DNA from 4 places in the Streptomyces sp. NPDC086787 genome. Region 2 is predicted to be linked to each of the others. Evidence: riboswitches for the same ligand, from Rfam matches in the RefSeq annotation. Region 2 holds a riboswitch; each other region holds the start of a gene.

The links. A riboswitch is a leader RNA that binds a small molecule or an ion and turns the genes downstream of it on or off. The one in region 2 is predicted to bind cobalamin.
Region 1: linked by a shared signal. The riboswitch ahead of ACIPK3_RS05810 (cobalamin biosynthesis protein) and the one ahead of metE (5-methyltetrahydropteroyltriglutamate--homocysteine S-methyltransferase) in region 2 are both predicted to bind cobalamin.
Region 3: linked by a shared signal. The riboswitch ahead of ACIPK3_RS08540 (CbtB-domain containing protein) and the one ahead of metE (5-methyltetrahydropteroyltriglutamate--homocysteine S-methyltransferase) in region 2 are both predicted to bind cobalamin.
Region 4: linked by a shared signal. The riboswitch ahead of ACIPK3_RS03545 (prenyltransferase/squalene oxidase repeat-containing protein) and the one ahead of metE (5-methyltetrahydropteroyltriglutamate--homocysteine S-methyltransferase) in region 2 are both predicted to bind cobalamin.

The regions. Positions count from the first base shown of each region.
Region 1 covers NZ_JBIVBC010000001.1:1,252,178-1,255,374, reverse strand. Annotated here, with positions in the region: gene ACIPK3_RS05820 (anion permease) at 1-1,071, shown strand, start outside; gene ACIPK3_RS05815 (hypothetical protein) at 1,103-1,330, shown strand; cobalamin riboswitch at 1,460-1,603, shown strand; gene ACIPK3_RS05810 (cobalamin biosynthesis protein) at 1,719-2,669, shown strand; gene ACIPK3_RS05805 (cobyric acid synthase) at 2,666-3,197, shown strand, end outside.
Region 2 covers NZ_JBIVBC010000011.1:231,909-235,105, forward strand. Annotated here, with positions in the region: gene metE (5-methyltetrahydropteroyltriglutamate--homocysteine S-methyltransferase) at 1-2,020, opposite strand, end outside; cobalamin riboswitch at 2,207-2,352, opposite strand; gene ACIPK3_RS24995 (3-hydroxybutyryl-CoA dehydrogenase) at 2,437-3,197, opposite strand, start outside.
Region 3 covers NZ_JBIVBC010000002.1:510,370-513,566, forward strand. Annotated here, with positions in the region: gene ACIPK3_RS08535 (sigma-70 family RNA polymerase sigma factor) at 1-1,385, shown strand, start outside; cobalamin riboswitch at 1,441-1,589, shown strand; gene ACIPK3_RS08540 (CbtB-domain containing protein) at 1,625-1,846, shown strand; gene ACIPK3_RS08545 (CbtA family protein) at 1,868-2,620, shown strand; gene ACIPK3_RS08550 (hypothetical protein) at 2,714-3,034, shown strand; gene ACIPK3_RS08555 (histidine phosphatase family protein) at 3,046-3,197, opposite strand, start outside.
Region 4 covers NZ_JBIVBC010000001.1:764,233-767,429, reverse strand. Annotated here, with positions in the region: gene ACIPK3_RS03550 (MBL fold metallo-hydrolase) at 3-1,025, shown strand; cobalamin riboswitch at 1,088-1,218, shown strand; gene ACIPK3_RS03545 (prenyltransferase/squalene oxidase repeat-containing protein) at 1,335-2,555, shown strand; gene ACIPK3_RS03540 (SCO2322 family protein) at 2,552-3,187, shown strand; gene ACIPK3_RS03535 (CbiQ family ECF transporter T component) at 3,180-3,197, shown strand, end outside.

The DNA.
Region 1 (3,197 bases), on a different contig from region 2:
TTCCTCTCCGTGGAGGTCGCCAACACGATCTCCAAGGGTCTCGTCGACGAGACCGGCATCCGTCCCGAGGTCATCTTCGCCGCCCTGGTCGGCGCGATCCTCTGGAACCTGGTGACGTGGCTGGTGGGACTCCCCTCCAGTTCCTCGCACGCTCTCATGGGCGGCCTGATCGGCGCCACGATCGCCTCGGCCGGCACGGGCGCCGTCCACAGCGACGCGCTCGTCACCAAGGTCCTGATCCCGGCGGTCGCCGCCCCGGTCGTCGCCGGTCTGGCGGCCCTGCTCGCCACCCGCTTCTCCTACGCGCTGAGCAAGGGCTCCGAGACCGAGGCCACCCGCAAGGGCTACCGCGCCGGGCAGATCGCCTCGGCCGGTCTGGTCTCGCTCGCCCACGGCACCAACGATGCGCAGAAGACCATGGGCATCATCACCCTGGCGCTGGTCGCCGGCGGTTCCATCGCCCCCGGCTCCAACCCTCCCACCTGGGTCATCCTCTGCGCGGGTCTCGCGATCGCGCTCGGCACCTACCTCGGCGGCTGGCGCATCATCCGCACCATGGGCAAGGGCCTCACCGACCTTCAGCCGCGGCAGGGGTTCGCCGCCCAGACCAGCGCTGCGACCGCCATCCTGGCCTCCGCGCACCTGGGCTTCTCCCTCTCCACGACGCACGTGGTCTCCGGCTCCGTGATGGGCGCCGGCCTCGGCCGCAAGGGCGGCGTGGTCCGCTGGTCCACCGCGACCCGCATGCTCGTCGCCTGGGTACTGACGCTTCCGGCCGCTGCCCTGGTCGCCGCGCTCGCCGAGTCCGTGACCGACCTCGGTGACTGGGGCACCGCGCTCGTCGCCGTCTTCCTGGTCGCCGCCAGCGCCGCGATCTGGAAGATCTCCCGCCGCGAGGTCGTCGACCACAGCAACGTCAACGAGACCGAGGAGCCGGCGGGCGTGGTGACCACCGCGATCGCCGCCGTGACCCCGCCGCCCACGGCCGCCCTGGCCGAGGAGCTGAAGGCCACGATCCCGTCCCCGGTGCCCGCCTCCGCCGACCCGGCCGCCCCGCCGGCCACCGTCTGACCCCGAGCCCGGTTACTAAGGAAGCATCACCATGAAGATCGACTGGGCAGCTCTCGGCTCCGTCTTCGGCGTCAGCCTCGGAGTCACCGTGGGCCTCGTGGCCCTCTTCACCCTCGGTGTCGCGGGCCTCTCGCGCCGCGAACGCGCCACGGCCCAGGGCGGCGGCGCCACCCTCGCCGCCACGGGCGCCTACGTGTGCTTCGCGGCCTGCGCGTCGGCGGTCGCGTACGGCATCTACCTGATCGTGGTCAAGGCCTGACCGACCCGTGGAAGGCTCCTCCCCGACGCTTGACGGGGAGGAGCCTTTTCGTATGCCGTGACACGGCCGGGCGGGGCCGGTGTGGGGTTCTGCACACTCACCCCGTGCAGGTCAGCGGCGAGTTGACGGCTCTTCCGGGCCCGTGGTGGACTGCCCGGGCCATGTACGGCGGCAGAAGAGGAAGCCGGTGCGAATCCGGCGCGGTCCCGCCACTGTCACCGGGGTATCGGTCCCCGGGAGCCAGGAACTCTCGCCGCCGGTCTCGTCGAACCAGGGCGTGGACACCCTGAGTGAGGACATATCGCCATGCTCGCTCGGCCGTTGAGGGCCAGACAGGCCTTCGGGTACACCACAGGATCGCTGCCCGACCCTTCGGCCGGCTGAGCCGATGCGTGCCGATCGCGTCTTCGCGTACGGCGCCTCCGCCGGCCTCCTCGCCGACCTGATCCTGGGCGATCCGCGCCACGGGCACCCCGTCGCCGCGTTCGGGCGCACGGCCGCCTCCGTGGAACGGGCGCTGTGGCGGGACCACCGCGGCTGGGGGGCCGCGCACACCGCCGTCTGCGTCGGCGGAGCCGTGGCCCTCGGCGCCCTCGCCCACCGGGCAGCCCGCTCCTCCACCGCCGCCTCCGTCGCCCTCACCGCGGCGGCCACCTGGACGGTCGTCGGCGGGAGTTCACTCGCCCGCGAGGCCCGGATCATCGGGCGCGCCCTGGAGGCGGGCGACCTCTCGGCGGCCCGCGCCCGGCTGCCGCACCTGTGCGGCCGGGACCCGCAGGCCCTCGACGCCGACGCCATGGCGCGGGCGGTGGTGGAGTCCGTCGCGGAGAACACCTCGGACGCCGTGGTCGGTGCCCTGGTGTGGGGTGCCGCGGCCGGCGTGCCCGGACTCCTCGGGTTCCGCGCCGTGAACACCCTCGACGCGATGGTCGGCCACAAGTCGCTTCGCCACCGGCGGTTCGGCTGGGCCTCCGCCCGTCTCGACGACGTCGCCGGCTGGCCCGGCGCCCGGCTCACCGCCGTGCTCGCCGCCGTCGCGGGCCCGGATCCGCGCGGCGCGCTGCGCGCCTGGCGGGCGGACGCGCACCGGCACCCGAGCCCCAACGCCGGGCCGGTGGAAGCCTCCTTCGCGGGCGCCCTCGGCGTGCGGCTCGGCGGCACGCTCTCCTACGGAGGCCGGATCGAGCACCGGCCCGTGCTCAACGGCGGTGGCCGCCCCGTGGCCACCGGCGACATCCACCGGGCCGTACGGCTCTCCCGCCGGGTCGGCCTGCTCGCGCTCGGCACGGGAATCGCCGCGCGCGCCATCGTGCGGAAGGCAAGGGGGCACAACTCGTGAACGGCAGGGGTCTACTGGTCGCCGGCACCACGTCGGACGCCGGCAAGAGCGTGGTGACGGCGGGGATCTGCCGGTGGCTGGTACGGCAGGGGGTCAAGGTCGCGCCCTTCAAGGCGCAGAACATGTCGCTCAATTCGTTCGTGACCCGTGAGGGCGCGGAGATCGGCCGGGCGCAGGCGATGCAGGCGCAGGCCTGCCGCGTCGAGCCGACCGCTCTGATGAACCCCGTGCTGCTGAAGCCGGGCGGCGAGCAGAGCAGTCAGGTGGTGCTGCTGGGCAAGCCGGTGGGCGAGATGAGCGCGCGTGGGTTCTTCGGGGAGTCCGGGGGGGCCGGGAAGTCCGGGGAGTCGTCCCCCGGGGCGGGGCTGCACGGTGGACGCCGGCAGCGTCTGCTCGGGACCGTGCTGGAGTGCCTCGCCGAGTTGCGGGGCACGTATGACGCGGTGATCTGTGAAGGGGCCGGCTCTCCCGCCGAGATCAACCTGCGCCGGACCGACATCGTGAACATGGGGATCGCGCGGGGCGCGC
Region 2 (3,197 bases):
CGTCGAGGTCGTCGATGGCCTGGACGATGTCGCCGAACTCGGCGTAGCACATGTGGGTGTGGATCTGGGTGTCGGGACGCACGCCGCTGGTGGACAGCCGGAAGGCCTCCGTCGCCCAGTCCAGGTAGGCGGGCCGGTCCGCGGCCCGCAGGGGCAGTGTCTCGCGGAGCGCCGGTTCGTCCACCTGGATGACGGAAGTGCCGTCCTCCTCCAGGTCGTTGACCTCGTCGCGCAGGGCGAGGGCGACTTGGCGGGCGGTGTCGGCGAGGGGTTGGTCGTCGCGTACGAAGGACCAGGCGAGCATGGTGACCGGACCGGTGAGCATGCCCTTGACCGGACGGTCGGTGAGGGACTGGGCGTACGTCGTCCAGCGTACGGTCATCGGCTCGGGCCGGGAGATGTCCCCGGCGAGGATCGGCGGGCGGACGTAACGGGTGCCGTAGGACTGGACCCAGCCGTGCTGGGTGGCGAGACAGCCGGTGAGCTGCTCGGCGAAGTACTGCACCATGTCGTTGCGTTCGGCCTCGCCGTGCACCAGGACGTCGAGGCCGGCCTTCTCCTGGAAGGCGATCACCTCCTGGATCTCGGTCCTGACGTGGTCCTCGTAGCCGACGGTGCCGATCCGCCCGGCCCGCAGGTCGGCGCGTGCGGTACGCAGTTCGCCGGTCTGCGGGAAGGAGCCGATGGTCGTGATCGGCAGCAACGGCAGCCGCAGGGCCGCGCGTTGGGCGGCGGTCCGTTCGGCGTACGACTGTGAGCGGCGGGCGTCGGCGTCGGTGACCGCGGTGGCGCGGGCGCGTACCGCCGGGTCGTGGGTGATCGGCGATCCGGCGCGGGAGGCCAGGTCGGCGCGGTTGGCGGCGAGTTCGGCGGTGATGGTGTCGGCGCCCTGGGCGAGCCCCTTCGCCAGTGTGACGATCTCGCTCGTCTTCTGCCGGGCGAAGGAGAGCCAGCGCAGGATCTGCGGCTCGATGTCCCGTTCCGCGGTGGCGTCGAGGGGCACGTGCAGCAGCGAGCAGGAGGCGGCCACATCGACCCGGTCGGCCAGGCCCAGCAGGGTGCCGAGCGTGGACAGGGACCGCTCCAGGTCATTGACCCAGATGTTGCGGCCGTTGACCACACCGGCGACCAGCCGCCTGCCGGGCAGCCCGCCCACGGCCGCGAGCGCGTCCAGGTTGGCCGCGGCGGGCCCCGTGAAGTCCAGGGCGATCCCCTCGACCGGCGCCTTGGCGAGCACCGGCAGGGCCTCGCCCAGCCGGTCGAAGTACGAGGCGACCAGCAGCTTCGGCCGGTCGGTGAGTTCTCCGAGGTCGCGGTAGGCGCGCGCGGCGGCGTTCAGCTCTGCCGGGGTGCGGTCCTGGACCAGAGCGGGTTCGTCGAGCTGCACCCACTGCGCGCCTTCGGCGCGCAGGGCGGCCAGGACCTCGGCGTACACCGGCAGCAGACGGTCCAGCAGCGTCAGCGGATCGAAGTCCGCGGCCACCCCCGGGGCGGACTTGGCGAGCAGCAGATAGGTGACCGGGCCGACGAGCACCGGCCGGGCGGTGAGGCCGAGGGCGAGTGCCTCCCGCAACTCGGCCACCTGCTTGGAGGAGTTGGCCGCGAACGCCGTGTCCGGTCCCAATTCGGGCACCAGGTAGTGGTAGTTGGTGTCGAACCACTTGGTCATCTCCAGCGGCGCGACATCCTGGGCGCCGCGGGCCATGGCGAAGTAGCCGTCCAGGGCGTCGGCGGCGACGGCGGCGCGGTGGCGCTCGGGGATCGCGCCGACCATGACCGTGGTGTCGAGGACGTGGTCGTAGTACGAGAAGTCACCGGTCGGCACCTCGTGGATGCCGGCCTCGGCGAGCTGCCGCCAGTTGCCGTGGCGCAGTTCGGCCGCGGTGTCCCGGAGGGCGTCCGCAGTGACGCGGCCCTTCCAGTAGCCCTCGATGGCCTTCTTGAGTTCCCGGTTCTGTCCCTGGCGGGGGTAGCCGTACACGGTGGCCCGTGCTGCCGCGGCTGCGGACTTGGCGGTCACGGAGATCTCCTTCGCGAGACGATTCCCTGAGATCCCGGTGGCGGGACGGGGACGCGAAGCGTGACAGCACCGGACGGACCCGGTCCCGCGCGGCACGGCGCGGTCGTCCGCCTGATATGTACGCCGACCCGCCCACGAGGTCACCGGGATATCCGCGTGCGCATCGTGCGCGCGCGGGCAACGGGCAGGTCTTCGGACTCGCGGGCACGCCCCGTCGTACGAGACACCTACTGGCCGTCGCTTCCCGGATCCCGTGGACCCAGTGCGTATGACGGCGGTCGTTCCCACTCACCGCTGCGGGGCAGTCCCGGATTCCCACCGGGTTCCCTCTTGCGACGTCCCGCCTGGCGGACGGGACGAACCAGCTGCACCGGCCAGCCTAAGGGGTTGTCCGGTGCTGCGAGGCGTCAACTCCATCATTCGGACGGCGAGTCGGTCCACGAGGGTGACGGGGGGTGCGCGTACGCGTGGAACCCACGGCCGGTCTTGCGGCCCAGGAGCCCCGCCTCGACCATGCGCTGGAGCAGCGGGGGAGGGGCGTAGAGGGGTTCACGGAACTCCTCGTAGAGTGATTCGGCGATCGAGGCGACGGTGTCCAGGCCGATCAGGTCGGCCAGTCTCAGCGGCCCCATGGGGTGGGCGCAGCCCAGTTCCATGCCGGTGTCGATGTCCTCGGCGGTGGCGAAGCCGGACTCGGCCATGCGGATCGCGGAGAGGAGGTAGGGGACGAGGAGGGCGTTGACGACGAAGCCCGCGCGGTCCCGGGAGTGGATGACCCTCTTGCCCAGGGTCTCGGTGGCGAAGCGTTCCACGGCGGACACGGTCCCGGGCGCGGTGTGCAGGGACGACACGACCTCGACCAGCGGCAGCACCGGGACGGGGTTGAAGAAGTGCAGGCCCACGACCCGGTCGGCGCGGCCGGTGGCCATGCCCAGGCGCATGACGGGCAGTGAGGACGTGTTGGTCGCCAGCACCGCCGCCGGGTCCTCGACGATCTTGTCGAGGGCGGCGAGGATCTCGGTCTTCGCGTCGGCGTTCTCCGTGACGGCCTCGATGACGAGCTGCCGGTCGGCCAGGTCGTCCGGTTCGCCGGTGAACACGAGGCGGGCGAGGGCGTCCTGGGCGGCGGCGGGCTCCAGTCGGCCGCGCCGGACGGCCCGGTCGAGCGAGCGGGTCA
Region 3 (3,197 bases), on a different contig from region 2:
TCCGGGCGCACTGGCAGGACCGCCAGTTGGCCCCGGGTGCCGTGGAGGAGGCCGCCGAGTCCGCGGACCCCGGCGCCGACTTCGTGGACCTGACCATGCTGCGGCTGCAACTGTCCGGGCAGCGCCAGGAGACCGCCCGCGCGACCCGCTGGCTGGAGCCCGACGACCAGAGCCTGCTGTCCCTGTGGTGGCTGGAGTGCGCCGGCGAACTGACCCGCGCGGAGGTCGCGCAGGCCCTGGAACTGTCCCCGCAGCACACCGCGGTGCAGGTGCAGCGGATGAAGGCACAGCTCGACGCGGCGCGAGTCGTCGTACGAGCCCTCGAGGCGCAGCCGCCCTGCGAGGAACTGCGCGGCATGCTGGGCACCTGGGACGGCCGGCCCTCCGCGCTGTGGCGCAAGCGAATAGCCCGCCACGCCCGCGACTGCGTGAGCTGCGCGGGCCGGTGGAGCGGACTCATGCCCGTCGAGGGCCTGCTCGCCGGCCTGGCGCTGGTCCCGGTGACCGCCGCGCTGCTGGCGGGCGCGCGGGCCGGCCTCGGCGCGACGGCCCCGGTGGCCGCAACAACGGCGCTGGGCGCGACGGGCGGTCCCGCCGGGGGCGGCAGGGCCGCCGCCAGGCGCCGCTCCGACGGCGGTCAGACGACCTCCCGGGCAGCGGCGCGCAGGCAGCGCCGCAACCGGCAGCGGGCCCTCGGCGGCGCGGTCGCCGCGGCCTGCCTGCTCGGCACCGGCATCTGGTACTTCGGCACGGATCCCGGCACCGGGACGGACACCGCGGCCAAGACGCCCACCACACCGCTCGCGGAGATCGAGGCGGCCGACGCCCCGGCGACCTCCCCCGTACCGTCGGCGTCGCCGTCCGTGTCCTCCTCGCCCTCCGCCTCCCCGTCGAAGAGCCCGAGTTCCTCCCCGACCGCCCGCAGGACCAGGACCGCCCCCAAGCCCGCGAAGCCCGCCACCCCGTCGCGCCGGTCCAGCACCACGACCACGCAGTCGGCCCCCGCGGGAACCGTCGGCCAGGTCATCGCGCTGGTCAACAAGGAGCGCTCGGCCGCCGGCTGCGGCCCGGTCACCGACAACTCCCAGCTGCGCGACGCCGCGCAGAAGCACTCCGACGACATGGCCGCACGCGGCTTCTTCGACCACACCAACCCCGACGGCAAGGGCCCCGGCGAGCGCATCACCGCCGCCGGCTACCGCTGGTCCACGTACGGCGAGAACATCGCCGCGGGCCAGCAGACCCCGGCGTCGGTGATGGACGCCTGGATGCACAGCTCCGGCCACCGCGCCAACATCCTCAACTGCTCGTTCAAGGAACTCGGCGTCGGCGTGCACAACGGGTCCGGCGGACCGTGGTGGACGCAGGACTTCGGCGCCAAGTAGCACTGCTCCTCGGAGAGGAAGATCACGTGACGCGGGCGCGGTCTTGGCCGTGCCCGCGTCACGCGGTACGGTCGGTCCGATATCGACGACGGCGAGACGGAAGCCGGTGTGAGTCCGGCACGGTCGCGCCACTGTGAGCGAGACGCCCCAGTTCTCTGGAGCACCTTGTGAGTCAGACCCGTGGCCGTCGTCATGTGCACCACCGAGATGGGACGCGAACTCCCAGAGGAGGTCCTGCCATGGCGCAGACCGTCGCCCAGCCGACAGCCAACACCCCCGCCGTTCCCGCCACGCTGCCGCTGAAGGCAATAGCACCCTGGGCGGTCTTCTTCGGCGTCCTCATGCTCGTCCTGCTCTACTTCGTCGGCGCCGAACAGGGCGCCACCTCCGTGATCAACGGCACGGACGTCCATGAGTGGGTTCACGACGCCCGCCACCTGCTCGGCTTCCCCTGCCACTGACCCGAGGGACGCCGCACCATCATGAACTCCGCAACCGTGCGCAACCTTCTCGTCCGGGGCATGCTCGCCGGCCTGGCGGCCGGCGTGCTCGCCCTGATCGTGGCCTACTTCCTCGGTGAGCCGAACGTCGACAGCGCGATCAGCTTCGAGGACGCCCACTCCCACGAGCACGAGATGGAAGTCGTCTCCCGCTCCCTCCAGTCCACCGCCGGACTCGCCACCGGTGTCCTGGTCTACGGCGTGGCCTTCGGCGGCATCGCCGCGCTCGCCTTCTGCTTCGCGCTCGGCCGCATCGGCCGCTTCAGCCCCCGGGCGAGCGCGCTGCTGCTCTCCGGCTGCGCGCTGCTGGCCGTGTATGTCGTGCCGTTCCTGAAGTACCCGGCCAACCCGCCGTCGGTCGGCGACCCCGACACCATCTCCAAGCGGACCACGCTCTACTTCCTGATGATGGCGCTCAGCGCGCTGCTGGCCGTGGCCGCCACCATCCTGGGCAAGCGGCTCGCGCCCGCACTGGGCAACTGGTGGGCCACCGTGACCGCGGTGACCGCGTTCGCCGTGGTGATCGGGCTGGCGTTCGCCTTCCTGCCGGTCATCAACGAGGTGCCGAAGGACTTCCCGGCCGCCCTGCTGTGGCGGTTCCGGCTCTCGGCGCTGGCCATCCAGGCCGTGCTGTGGGGCGGATTCGGCCTGCTCTTCGGCGAGTTGGCCGAACGGCAGCTGAACCCCAAGCCCGCGGCCGCCACGGCCGGGCGGACGGTTTCCGCCACCAACTGAGTCCTTCAGGACAGCAGAGGGCCCTTCGGAACCATCCGGGGGCCCTCTCGCGTTCTCCGGCACACAGGACAGGGCGAGGAGCGGAGGACCGAGTTGGCCAGACACCTTCAGCCGCGCCGCATCACCCTCGGAGGCCGGGAGGCGGTCGCCCTCACCGTCGAGGAATACGAGCAACTGATGGCCAGCCGACGCCAGATCGGCGGCCAGAGCGCCCGCGTCCGCGTACTCGCCCAGCAGGCCAAGCGCACCGAGCAACTCCTCCAGGACCTGGAGTCCCTCGTCGCCGCCCCGCTGGACTGCCACGAACACCCACGCGCCGCCGAACCGTGCGACACCGCTGCCGGCGCGGACTCCGCGTGCCTGCGCTGCGCGATAGCGGCTCGGCTGCGTCTCCACCGGGACCGCGATTCCTGAGCCCGTCGGCGTCAGTCGGCCGTGCCCGCGTCCGGACCGGCAAGCGGTCGCCCGAGGCGTACGTTCCAGCGTCCGGCGCGCCCACTCAGTTCGACGGCCGTCAGAGGTGGCGCGTCCAACCGCCAGAAGGCGTCCGTGGACATGCCCAGGGCGTGAACGACCA
Region 4 (3,197 bases), on a different contig from region 2:
AGATGACGAAGACGTTCGATCACGGCGGCGGGGTGCGTTCCCTGGCCGTGCCCATCCCGGACAACCCGCTCGGCCACACACTGGTGTACGTCGTGGACACCGACCGGGGGCCGGTGCTGGTGGACACCGGCTGGGACGACCCGGCCTCCTGGGACGCCCTCGTGGCCGGGCTGACCTCGTGCGGCACCTCGGTCGCGGAGATCCGGGGCGTGGTCGTCACCCACCACCACCCGGACCACCACGGGCTGTCGGGGCAGGTGCGGGAGGCCTCCGGAGCCTGGGTCGCGATGCACGCGGCCGACATCGCGATCGTGCGGCGCGCACGGCAGAACCGGCCGGAGCGCTGGTTCGCGTACATGGCCGCCAAACTCGACGCGGCCGGCGCACCCGAGGAGCACGTGGCACCGCTGCGCACCGCCCGCCGCACCCTGCCCGGCCTCTCCCCCGCACTGCCGGACCGGGAGATCGTCCCCGGCGAACTCCTCGACCTGCCGGGCCGCCGGCTGCGCGCCATCTGGACCCCGGGGCACACGCCGGGCCACGTCTGTCTGCACCTGGAGGAGGAGCACCCGGCCCAACTGCCCGGCCATGGGCGGCTGTTCTCGGGCGATCACCTGCTCCCGGGGATCACCCCGCACATCGGCCTCTACGAGGACCCGGACGACATGACCGTCACCGACCCGCTCGGCGACTACCTCGACTCCCTGGAGCGCGTCGGCCGTCTCGCTCCCGCCGAGGTGCTCCCCGCCCACCAGCACGCGTTCACCGACGCGGCCGCGCGCGTGCGGGAGCTGCTCGTCCACCACGAGGACCGCCTCGCCGGCCTGCTGGCCCTGCTCGCCGAGCCTCTCACCCCCTGGCAGCTGGCCGAACGCATGGAGTGGAACCGCCCCTGGGAGCAGATCCGCCACGGCTCCCGCAACATCGCGGTCTCGGAGGCCGAGTCCCATCTGCGCCGTCTGGTGAAACAGGGCCGGGCGGAAGCGGTGCCGGGGACCTCGCCGGTGGCCTACGTGGCGGTGTGACGAGCGCCCCGGGCCCGCCCCGCCCGGCGGTGTGCCGAGCACCACTCGGGCCCCGCGCCGACCGGCCGGTACAGTAGCCGGGTCGTCGTCACACCCGTACGGGGGAAAGCCGGTGCGAACCCGGCGCTGACCCGCAACCGTGAACCGTCCCGAGGGACGGCAAGCCGGACCTCCCCGGACGGACAGTTGACCCGGCTCAGGTGTGTCGGGGCTCGCCCGCGCACGACACCGTCGAGGTTTACGGAGTCGAGCCGCCCGGGGTGTCCCCTGTGCTGCGCGGCTCCCCGCAAGGAGAGGCATCCGCCGATCATGAACATCCACCGCAGCGCAGCGGTCCTGGCCGCCGTCGCCGTGATCGGCACGGCCGCGCCCGCCATGGCCGCCCCGTCCGCGTCCCCGTCCCCGTCGGCCGCACTGCCGTCCGGGCTGTACGGCAACGCCGATCCGAAGTTCGACGGCGTCTGGCGCCAGTCCCTCACCCTGCTCGCCCAGCACGCGGTCGGCCTGACGCCGGCCGACAAGGCCGTGGACTGGCTGACCGGGCAGCAGTGCGCCGACGGCTCCTTCGCCGCGTTCCGCGCCGACGCCACCAAGCCCTGTGCCGCCGGTACGGCCACGGCCGACATGACCGCCGTCGCCGTGCAGGCCCTGAAGGCGATCGGCGGTCACGACGCCGAGGCCGGCAAGGCGGTGACCTGGCTCAAGGCTCAGCAGAGCGCGGACGGCGGCTGGGGCTACCCGGGTTCGGGCAGCGACGCGAACACCACCGGGGGCGTCATCGCCGCGCTCACCGCGGTGGGCGAGAACCCCGCCGGGGTCAGCAAGGGCGGCAAGAACCCGTACGACGCGCTGGCCGCGCTGGCCGTGCCCTGCGGCAAGGACGGCGGCGGCGCGCTCGGCCTCCCGCCGATGAAGGGCGCCAAGCTCTCCGCCAACGCGTACGCGACGGCGGCCGGTGTGCTCGGCGCGCTGAACAAGGGGCTCGCGACGACCGCCGGGAAGGCGCGGTCGGGCGACGCCAAGTGCTCCGGCACCGACCTCAAGCCCGAGGACATCGCCCGCAACGGCACCGCCTACCTGACCGCCGAACTGCACCGCACCGGCGGCCACCTGGAGTCCGCGCTCGCCGGCGCCGAGCCCCAGCCCGACCACGGCAGCACCGCCTACACGGTCGTCGCGCTCGCCGCGCAGGGCTACACCGAGCAGGCACGGAAGCCGTACGCCTGGCTGGAGAAGAACTCCGTCAAGTGGGCGCAGCAGAGCGGCCCGGCGGCCTACGCCGAGCTGATCCTCGCCGCGCACGTCGTGGGCGGGAACCCGCGCGACTTCGGCGGCACGGACCTCGTGAAGGCGCTCAACGCGACCGGGCCCGCCCCGCAGGAGATGAAGAAGCCCACCGGGGCCGATACCGAGAAGGCGGACAAGTCCGACTCGGGCTACGGCGTGTGGTGGATCGTCGGCGTCGGCCTGGTCGCGGGCATCGGCGCCGGTTTCCTGCTCAGCGGCCGTAAGAAGCGGCAGCAGCCGTGACCGCTGTCCGCCGTGCCCTGCCGCTGCTCCTGGCCACGCTGATACTCGGCGCGGCCGTGGGCCGGGCCGACGCGGCCGGGTACCGCTACTGGTCCTTCTGGGAGCGCGACGGCCAGGGCTGGACGTACGCCACCCAGGGGCCGTCGACGGCCCGTCCCGCCGACGGGGACGTCCAGGGCTTCCGCTTCGCGGTGAGCGAGGACTCCGCGGACGCGACCCGGCCGCGCGGCACGGCGGACTTCCGTTCCATCTGCGCGGGCACGCCCGCCGCTCCGGGAAGGAAGCGGGTGGCGCTGGTCATCGACTTCGGTACGGCCGCCGACGCGTCCTCCGGGGAGCACCCGCCCGCGCCCCGGACGGCGTGCGCCCGGGTGGCCGGGGACGCGACGACGGCCGAGGCCCTGGCCTCGGTGGCGAAGCCCCTGCGCTATGACACCAACGCCCTGCTGTGCGCCATCTCGGGCTACCCGCAGCGGGGTTGCGGTGAGCAGGTGGCGGCCGGGAAGCCGGCGCCGAAGGCCCCCGGCGGGGGCGACGGCGGCCCGTCGGTGGGCCTGTACGCGGGCGCGGGAGCGGTCGTACTGCTCGGCGGCGCGGCCCTGTGGCAGGCGCGGCGGCGCAGGGATGCGTAGCCGGAGCGGC